DNA from 4 places in the Roseburia sp. AM51-8 genome. Region 3 is predicted to be linked to each of the others. Evidence: predicted binding sites of a transcription regulator. Region 3 holds the regulator's gene; each other region holds the start of a gene.

Region 1 (2,207 bases), on a different contig from region 3:
CATCATCAGCACCATAACACTTAACAGATGCACGAAGTCCATCTGAGTATGCCTTTTCATATACTACATTAAGTTTTGCTTCCTTGTAGTCATACTTTGTCTCAACGTAAGTAAATCCGTTGATACGGGAAATGATCTGTGCAGCATCTTTTCCAAGACCATTTAAGATAACACGCAGAGGTTTCTGACGAACCTTGTTTGCCTTTTCAGCGATACCGATCGCACCTTCTGCTGCTGCAAATGACTCATGTCCTGCTAAGAAGCAGAAGCACTCTGTCTCTTCCTCTAATAACATCTTTCCAAGGTTACCATGTCCAAGACCTACCTTACGGTGATCTGCTACAGAACCAGGGATACAGAATGCCTGAAGTCCTTCACCGATTGCAGCTGCTGCATCAGCGGCTCTACGGCATCCCTTCTTGATTGCGATCGCTGCACCTACTGTGTATGCCCAGCATGCATTTTCAAAACAGATCGGCTGGATCTTCTTAACCTGCTCATATACATCAAGTCCAGCATCCTTTGTGATCTTCTCAGCTTCTTCGATAGAGCTGATACCATAACTATTTAAAACAGCATTGATCTGGTCAATTCTTCTTTCATATGATTCAAATAAAGCCATCTTCTTACGTCTCCTTTCTACTACTCTACTCTTGGGTCGATGATCTTAACAGCGCCCTGCTCTGGTGTAACACGTCCGTAAGAACCGGAAGCCTTTTCCCAAGCAGTATTTGCGTCATCACCCTTTTTGATGAAGTCTGTCATCTTTCCAAGGGAAACGAACTGGTAACCGATAACTTCGTCGTCAGCATCAAGAGCAATACCTGTAACATAGCCTTCTGCCATTTCCAGATAACGAACACCCTTTGCCTTGGTTGCGTACATAGTACCAACCTGGGAACGAAGACCCTTTCCTAAGTCTTCCAGACCAGCACCGATAGCAAGTCCATCATCAGAGAATGCAGACTGTGTACGTCCGTAAACGATCTGTAAGAATAACTCTCTCATTGCTGTATTGATAGCATCACAAACAAGGTCTGTGTTTAATGCTTCAAGAATTGTCTTGCCCTGCAAGATCTCTGCTGCCATTGCTGCGGAATGTGTCATACCAGAACATCCGATTGTCTCTACCAATGCTTCTTCAATAACACCGTTCTTAACATTCAAAGACAACTTACATGCGCCCTGCTGAGGAGCACACCAGCCCACACCATGTGTAAAGCCTGAAATATCTTCAATCTTCTTAGAATGCACCCATTTTCCTTCTTCAGGAATTGGAGCTGGTTCATGTTTTGCGCCCTTTGCAACAGGACACATGTTTTCAACTTCCTTTGTGTAAATCATTATAAGACTCCTTTCATAATACATAAAGCATGCATCATATGGCTATGCCTTGCTTAGTTAAAAAAATAACTAACACACTCTGCTTATTTTCTCACATTTTCTGCGGTTCGTCTAGACCTTTTTCTCTTTCCGTGCGCTTTCCTACGCTTCTTTTTTTACCACGTGGTCTTTATCTTTAAAAATGGAGTTTGCCGGGATGACTCCGCGTACACAAGATACTGGATAAATATTAGAATGTGAGCATACCACCGTACCCGGATTTAATACACTGTTACATCCAACTTCTACATAATCGCCAAGCATTGCACCGAATTTTTTAAGGCCTGTCGCAATCTCTTCCTTGCTTTCATAGCGGTCTTTTACAACCACAAGTGTCTTATCACTCTTAACATTAGAGGTAATGGAACCAGCCCCCATATGTGAATGGAAACCAAGTACGGAATCTCCAACATAATTATAATGTGGTACCTGAACAACATTAAACAGAATAACATTTTTCAATTCTGTTGAATTCCCTACAACACAGTTCTTACCAACAATAACATTGCCACGGATAAATGCGCCCGGACGTACTTCGGTGTCTTCATCAATGATGAGCGGACCATTTAATGTAGCTGTTGCTGCAATGGATACCGATTTTGCAATCCAGATATTTTCTCCGCGTCGTTCAAAAACTTCCGGATCAAGCTTTGGTCCGATTTCTTTAATGAACTCTCCGATTTTTGGCAATGCCTCCCATGGATAATCCACGGTTTCAAGCAATGGTGCTGCCAATGTCTGTGTCAGGTCATACATGTTTTTTACTTTGCAATGTTCCATTTTCTTTTCCATCCTTTACTATTTTTTATAATATTGTGCTGCTG
Region 2 (2,207 bases), on a different contig from region 3:
GACCGAAAGATGATGAACTCCTATGCAAAGTTGCAGGAGACCATCAAGGAAAAGTCGGCAGCACTTAGTGATAAAAAGACAGAACTTTCTGCCTATAATGATACGCTTTCTGCAAAGCAGGATGAACTTGACGATCTGGTCAATGATGCCGGCAATGCCTACAGTGCCAAGAAGGGCGAGGTGTCAGCGGCACAGATGTCCGTGGAAGAATACAATGCCAAGATCCAAGAGTTCCGGGACAATGAGACAGCATTAGAGGGAGAGGCAGCAGCAGCGCAGGCAGCCCTGGCACAGCAGATCCTGCAGCAGCAACAGCAACAACAGCAGCAAGGGGGAGCTACAGGTGGAGACGGCAGTGATGGATCCGATGCAGGTAATGCAGGAGCTGCGGGCAATACACCGCAGATTCCTACGGAAAATACCGGTGGCTCGATCTCTTATTCGGATGCTGACTTGAAACTGATGGCTGCGATCATCCAGGCAGAAGCCGGAGGCGAGTCCTATGCAGGACAGTTGGCAGTCGGAACCGTTATTATGAACCGAGTCAAGAGTTCCCTGTTCCCGAATACCTTATCGGGGGTCATTTATCAGACCAACCAGTTCCAGCCGGTACGAGACGGGCATCTAGCCCTGATCCTGGAGCGTGGACCGAATGAATCCTGCACCAATGCCGCCAGACAGGTTTTGAATGGCTACCGGTCGGGCGACTGGCTCTTTTTCATGACCAAGAAGTGGGCTGATTATTACGGCATCACGGGATATACTATGATTGGAAATCATGCGTTCTTTAGAAATTGGGGAGCAAATTAGATATTAGATGAAAAGAACCGCCGACAAGGATATGATACCTCCAAAGCAGATTTTGGTTATTTAACCTGTCTACTTTGGAGGTATCATATCCTTGTCGGCGGTTCTTTTTATTTTTTGCCATAATCACATAAAAAAATTAAAGATAAAAATTCTGAAAATTCTGCAAATTATGTCTTGCGCAAACACAATTCAACCCCTGATTTCACCATTACAAATAACTACCCAATTTCCCAAACCCCCATATATTGATAATTTTTTAACAAAGATAAGAAACAGGTCAAAAAAGTATGTGGCGAAAAACTTGTGAATATTCTGACAATTTTATTTTGCAAGCCGCAAGTGTAAAAAAGTTGGCTTGCATGAAGAATAATTTTGTGCTACTATAAGTTCATGCGGAAACGCTGTTTTCTTTTTTTTACTTTCGCTTGTTAAAAAAATAACGAATGGTAAAAAAAGAAAAGCAGCAAATAAGAAATAAAAAGGAGAAAGAACATGGGAAAGAAAGTCGTTTTAGCAGGTGCATGTCGTACTGCAATCGGAAAAATGGGGGGAGCACTCAGCAACACACCAGCAGCAGATCTTGGTGCTATTGTTATTAAGGAAGCATTAAATCGTGCAGGTGTAAAACCAGAGATGGTAGACGAAGTTAAGATGGGATGTGTTATCCAGGCTGCACAGGGGCAGAACGTAGCACGTCAGGCAGCGATCAAGGCAGGACTTCCGATCGAGGTTCCGGCAATCACGATCAACGTTGTTTGCGGATCCGGTCTGAAATGTGTAAATGATGCAGCAACCATGATCATGGCAGGAGAGGCTGATATCGTTGTAGCAGGTGGTATGGAGAATATGTCAATGGCTCCTTACGCTATGACAAAGGCTCGTTTCGGATATCGTATGAACAATGCAACGATCATTGATACTATGGTAAATGATGCTTTGACAGATGCATTCAATCATTATCATATGATGATCACAGCAGAGAACGTTTGTGATAAATATGGCATTACAAGAGAAGAACTTGATGCATTCTCAGCAAACAGCCAGCAGAAATGTGAAAAGGCTATCGCAGAGGGCAAGTTTGATGACGAGATCGTTCCTGTACCGGTTAAGGTTAAGAAGGAAATGGTTGATTTCGTTAAGGATGAAGGTCCAAGACCTGGTACAACACCGGAATCACTTTCTAAGTTGCGTTGCTGCTCAGGTAAGGAAGGCGGACTTGTTACAGCAGGTAATGCTTCCGGTATCAACGATGGTGCAGCAGCAATCGTTGTTATGAGCGAGGAAAAAGCAAAAGAACTTGGTGTTACACCAATGGCTACGTGGGTTGCAGGAGCACTTGGCGGTGTTGCGCCGGAGATCATGGGTGTTGGCCCTGTTGCTTCTACAAAGAAAGTTCT
Region 3 (2,207 bases):
ATCCACGATCACCTGGGCGTCTGCAAGTGTATCCGTAGAACTAGACAATTCCATGCCATACTGCCGACAGATCTTTTGCTGCGCCATGTTTTCCGGCGAAGCTTGGAAAAATCGCCCACCAGGAATACCGACACCTGCCCCCCCTCTAAGTATAAAAGCCTTGCAATGGCGAGTCCATCCCCACCATTGTTGCCACTTCCACATAGTATGACGATCTTCTTTTGCCACAAATCTCTTTCATGCAAAAATGAAACAACCGATAACGCGGCTCTCTCCATCAGCACCATGGAAGGCAGACCATAATGCTCGATCGTGCGGCTATCGCATTGTTTCATTTCGCGACTGTTTAAAATATATTTCATACGTCTCCTTTTTGTACATCTTTTGATAACTGTTTGTCCTGGGTCGTATCACCGGACGGGCGATCCTCTCCTGTGATCAGATCCACATCATCATTTTGCACATCAAAAAGATTGATGATATCTTTTCCAAATATATCATGCATATATGCATAGATTTCTTTATTGTTGATCTCCCGATTCTGTTTGCGGATGATGTTCTTTTTTAATTCTACCCGGACCTTTTTGATCCATTCCGCAATCTCCTCGGCTTCTTTGCAATTGGTGCGCAGACGATCATAACAAAAGGTCATGGTCTCCATCATCAGCGCGTCATTGCAGGTCTGTATCTCCTTTGGGATCTCCAAAAGGGCATCCTCGTTGGCTGCGATCTTTTCCTTGACTTCCTCGATCAGCCGTTTGTTCTCGTCCATCTGCCGGCTGTGCGTCTCCTTGTCCTCCTCTGCGTCCATATGCTCTACGATATTCTGCATAAGGGATGACTTGACCTTCTTTAAATCCTTTAACTCCTGCGTCAGGCGTCCCTGCCGCTCCAAGATCTCCTTCAACTGGCTTTCCAGTTCCTGCACCTCTTTGGGCTTGCCATCTAAGGCAAAAAGCCGGTGCCATTTCTGGTCCAAGACCAGAATGGGTATTTTTGTTTTCGCCAGTGCTTCTGTAAACGCCTGTCGTTCCATACGCTCACCTTCTTTTGAAAACTATTTTTTGTGGTTGGCAATATTGTAAGAAAGCTGCATCAGACTATCGGACAGATGCACATTCTCTACGACCATATCCTCCACATCATCCAGATCGACATGGGCAAAATTCCAGATGGCATGTACGCCCAGGGAAGATAACTGTGCCGCGGTCGCTTCTGCATTCTGCTTTGGCAGGGTCAGTGCCGCAATATCCACACGTGTTGTCTTTACAAATTCTGGTAATTCCTCCAACATACGGATTGGGATATCTCTTACCTCTTTCCCCTTCAATGCCGGATTGACATCAAACAGACCGACGATCTTGAAACCTAATTTTTCAAACTTAACATAATTGGCGATTGCCTGCCCCAAGTTACCGATACCGATCACGATCACATTGTGTGTCTCATTCAATCCTAGGATCTTGCCGATTTCATCATATAAGTACTGAACATTATAGCCATAGCCCTGCTGACCGAAACCACCAAAATTGTTGAGATCCTGCCGGATCTGGGATGCCGTCACATGCATACAACTGCTGAGTTCGTTGGACGAAATGCGCTCCACTCCTGCATCAAGCAATTCTCCTAAATATCTGTAATATCTTGGCATACGACGAATGACTGCCTGGGATATTTCCTTTTCCACGTTAAATTCCCCCTACTTCCACTGTCAATGATGACATGTATATCATATTTATATAAAAATTATAAATATTTTAAATATATATGTCAAATTTTTAACAGAATCCGCCTATCCTATGCGAAATCATTTGTCAGTGTCTCCGACAATTCTTCCCAACTTTCATAGAGGGCATCCAATTCTTCCTGTAACTTTTCCTGTTTTTGTGATAATTCATTAAGCTTTGCCGAATTTGTCGCCACATCGTCCTTGGCAAATTCTTCCTCGATCTGACGCAGGTCTTCTTCGCAGGCGGCAATGCGGTCTTCCACCTCTGCCAGACGATTTTCTACCTTGCGCTTTTCGCTCTGGATCTTCTTTTGCTGCTTCCAATCCGTCTTTCCTTCAGATTGTCCGGAAATCGATTCTGTATCACCACGCTTTGCGTCTTGTACTGCTTTTTCCTGTGCCATACGCTCTGTTTTCTTTTGGATGAAATAATCATAATTCCCCAGATATACGCTGAACTGATGGTTTTCAAGTTCTA
Region 4 (2,207 bases), 290 kb from region 3:
ATCCTGCAATTTTTTTCTATAGTTTATCACATCTACTATGGAAAAAAAATGAAAAAGTGTATAAAATATAAGCGTTACATATAGAAAAGGAGTTCTTGATTTACCATGAAACACAAAATACAAAGCCTTATCATGATCACCCTGAGTACCTTTATCATGGCGGTCGGCGTTTACTTTTTTAAATTCCCGGACAATTTCTGTTTTGGCGGTATCACAGGTTTTGCTACCGTGGTCGCCAAGGTCACGCCCATCAGCGCATCCAATTTTACCTTTATCGCCAATACCATCCTGTTAGTCATCGGCTTTATCTTTTTGGGAAAATCCTTTGCCCTAAAGACGACCTATGCCAGTATGCTCTTATCCGTCTTATTGGTCTTTTTTGAAAAATGGATGCCTCTGACAAAGCCCTTATCCAATGAGCCTATGCTGGATCTGATCTTTGCCATTGCCCTTCCCGCCATCGCATCTGCCCTTCTCTTTAATATCGGCGCTTCCAGCGGTGGAACGGATGTGATCGCCATGCTTTTGAAAAAGTATACCAATATGAAAGACATCGGTATCGCCCTTTTTGCCACAGACCTCGCCATGATCCTGGTTGCCTGCTTTGTCTTTGATCTAAAGACCGCCCTTTACTCTTTTGTCGGTCTTGCCGTCAAGTCCTTCATGATCGATGACATCATCACCACGATCAACCTGCGCAAATCCATTACCATCGTCTGTGATGACAAGGAGCCGATCTGTAGTTTCATCACCGCTAAACTCAACCGCAGTGCCACCATCACAGAAGGCGTCGGTGCTTATACCAATGGAAAAAAATATATCATCTTTACTTCCCTCTCCCGCACCCAGGCTGTGGAACTGCGAAATTTCATCCACGATCAGGATCTGCAGGCATTTGTGTCTGTTTCCAGCACCAGTGAAGTATTTGGAAAGGGTTTCCATTCTCTTTAAGCATCTGCACGTAAAAACAGATTGTTTTTTACGTGCATTTTTCTTGATTTTGTGAGGGATTATTGTATAATATGATGAGGGTACTTTGAAATGTCTATTTTTTAACAAAGTACATCTACTATTTTCAAATCATACAGAAAAGAGGTTAAAAGAAATGGCAGAAATCAATTTAAGCAAGTATGGTATTTCCGGAACCACAGAAATCGTTCACAACCCTTCTTATGAAGAATTATTCAAAGAAGAGACCAAGCCGGAATTGGAAGGTTACGAAAAGGGTCAGGTCAGCGAACTTGGCGCTGTAAACGTAATGACAGGTGTTTACACCGGACGTTCTCCTAAAGACAAATATATCGTTGTTGATGAGAACTCTAAGGACACTGTATGGTGGACAAGCGATGAGTACAAGAACGACAACCATCCAATGGACGAAAAGACATGGGAAGCTGTTAAAGATATCGCTAAGAAGGAACTTTGCAACAAGAGATTATTTGTTGTAGATGCATTCTGCGGTGCCAACAAGGACACCCGTATGGCTATCCGTTTCATCGTTGAGGTTGCTTGGCAGGCTCACTTTGTTACAAATATGTTCATCAAGCCAACCGCTGAAGAATTAGAAAACTTCGAGCCTGATTTCGTTGTTTACAACGCTTCTAAGGCTAAGGTTACAAACTACAAAGAATTAGGACTCAACTCTGAGACATGTGTAGCCTTCAACATCACAAGCCGTGAGCAGGTTATCATCAACACATGGTACGGCGGAGAAATGAAGAAGGGTATGTTCTCTATGATGAACTACTATCTTCCACTTAAGGGCATGGCTTCTATGCATTGCTCAGCAAACACCGACTTAAATGGTGAAAACACTGCTATCTTCTTCGGTCTTTCCGGAACAGGTAAGACAACACTTTCTACCGATCCTAAGCGTCTTTTGATCGGTGATGATGAGCACGGTTGGGATGACAACGGTGTATTCAACTTTGAAGGCGGATGCTATGCAAAAGTTATCAACCTCGACAAGGAATCTGAGCCGGACATCTACAATGCGATCAAGCGTAACGCTCTTCTTGAGAACGTAACACTGGATGCGGATGGAAAGATCGATTTCGCAGACAAGAGCGTTACAGAGAACACTCGTGTTTCTTATCCGATCAACCACATTGAGAACATTGTACGTCCTATCTCTTCTGCTCCTGCAGCAAAGAATGTTATCTTCCTGTCAGCAGATGCATTTGGCGTACTTCCTCCAGTATCTATCC

The links. The regulator Rex, encoded in region 3, represses fermentation and respiration genes when NADH is low (regulators of the CRP and FNR family bind a similar motif). The targets are predictions, from matches to a motif close to ATTGTTAANTANTTAACAAT.
Region 1: DW996_RS09555 (iron-sulfur cluster assembly scaffold protein) is a predicted target of Rex. The motif match lies at 1,398-1,417, and genes of this name have one in related genera.
Region 2: DW996_RS06995 (acetyl-CoA C-acetyltransferase) is a predicted target of Rex. The motif match lies at 1,055-1,074, and genes of this name have one in related genera.
Region 4: pckA (phosphoenolpyruvate carboxykinase (ATP)) is a predicted target of Rex. The motif match lies at 1,041-1,060, and genes of this name have one in related genera.

Annotation. Positions count from the first base shown of each region.
Region 1 is NZ_QUEY01000004.1:57,656-59,862, forward strand. It holds gene DW996_RS09550 (GGGtGRT protein) at 1-622, opposite strand, end outside; gene DW996_RS09555 (iron-sulfur cluster assembly scaffold protein) at 643-1,344, opposite strand; gene DW996_RS09560 (UDP-N-acetylglucosamine pyrophosphorylase) at 1,486-2,163, opposite strand; partial or broken gene DW996_RS09565 (DNA topoisomerase) at 2,182-2,207, opposite strand, start outside.
Region 2 is NZ_QUEY01000003.1:10,270-12,476, reverse strand. It holds gene DW996_RS07005 (cell wall hydrolase) at 1-810, shown strand, start outside; gene DW996_RS06995 (acetyl-CoA C-acetyltransferase) at 1,303-2,207, shown strand, end outside.
Region 3 is NZ_QUEY01000001.1:601,970-604,176, forward strand. It holds partial or broken gene DW996_RS12970 (NAD(P)H-hydrate epimerase) at 1-362, opposite strand, end outside; gene DW996_RS03035 (hypothetical protein) at 359-1,036, opposite strand; gene DW996_RS03040 (redox-sensing transcriptional repressor Rex) at 1,058-1,687, opposite strand; gene DW996_RS03045 (ABC transporter ATP-binding protein) at 1,798-2,207, opposite strand, start outside.
Region 4 is NZ_QUEY01000001.1:316,280-318,486, reverse strand. It holds gene DW996_RS01595 (YitT family protein) at 106-951, shown strand; gene pckA (phosphoenolpyruvate carboxykinase (ATP)) at 1,106-2,207, shown strand, end outside.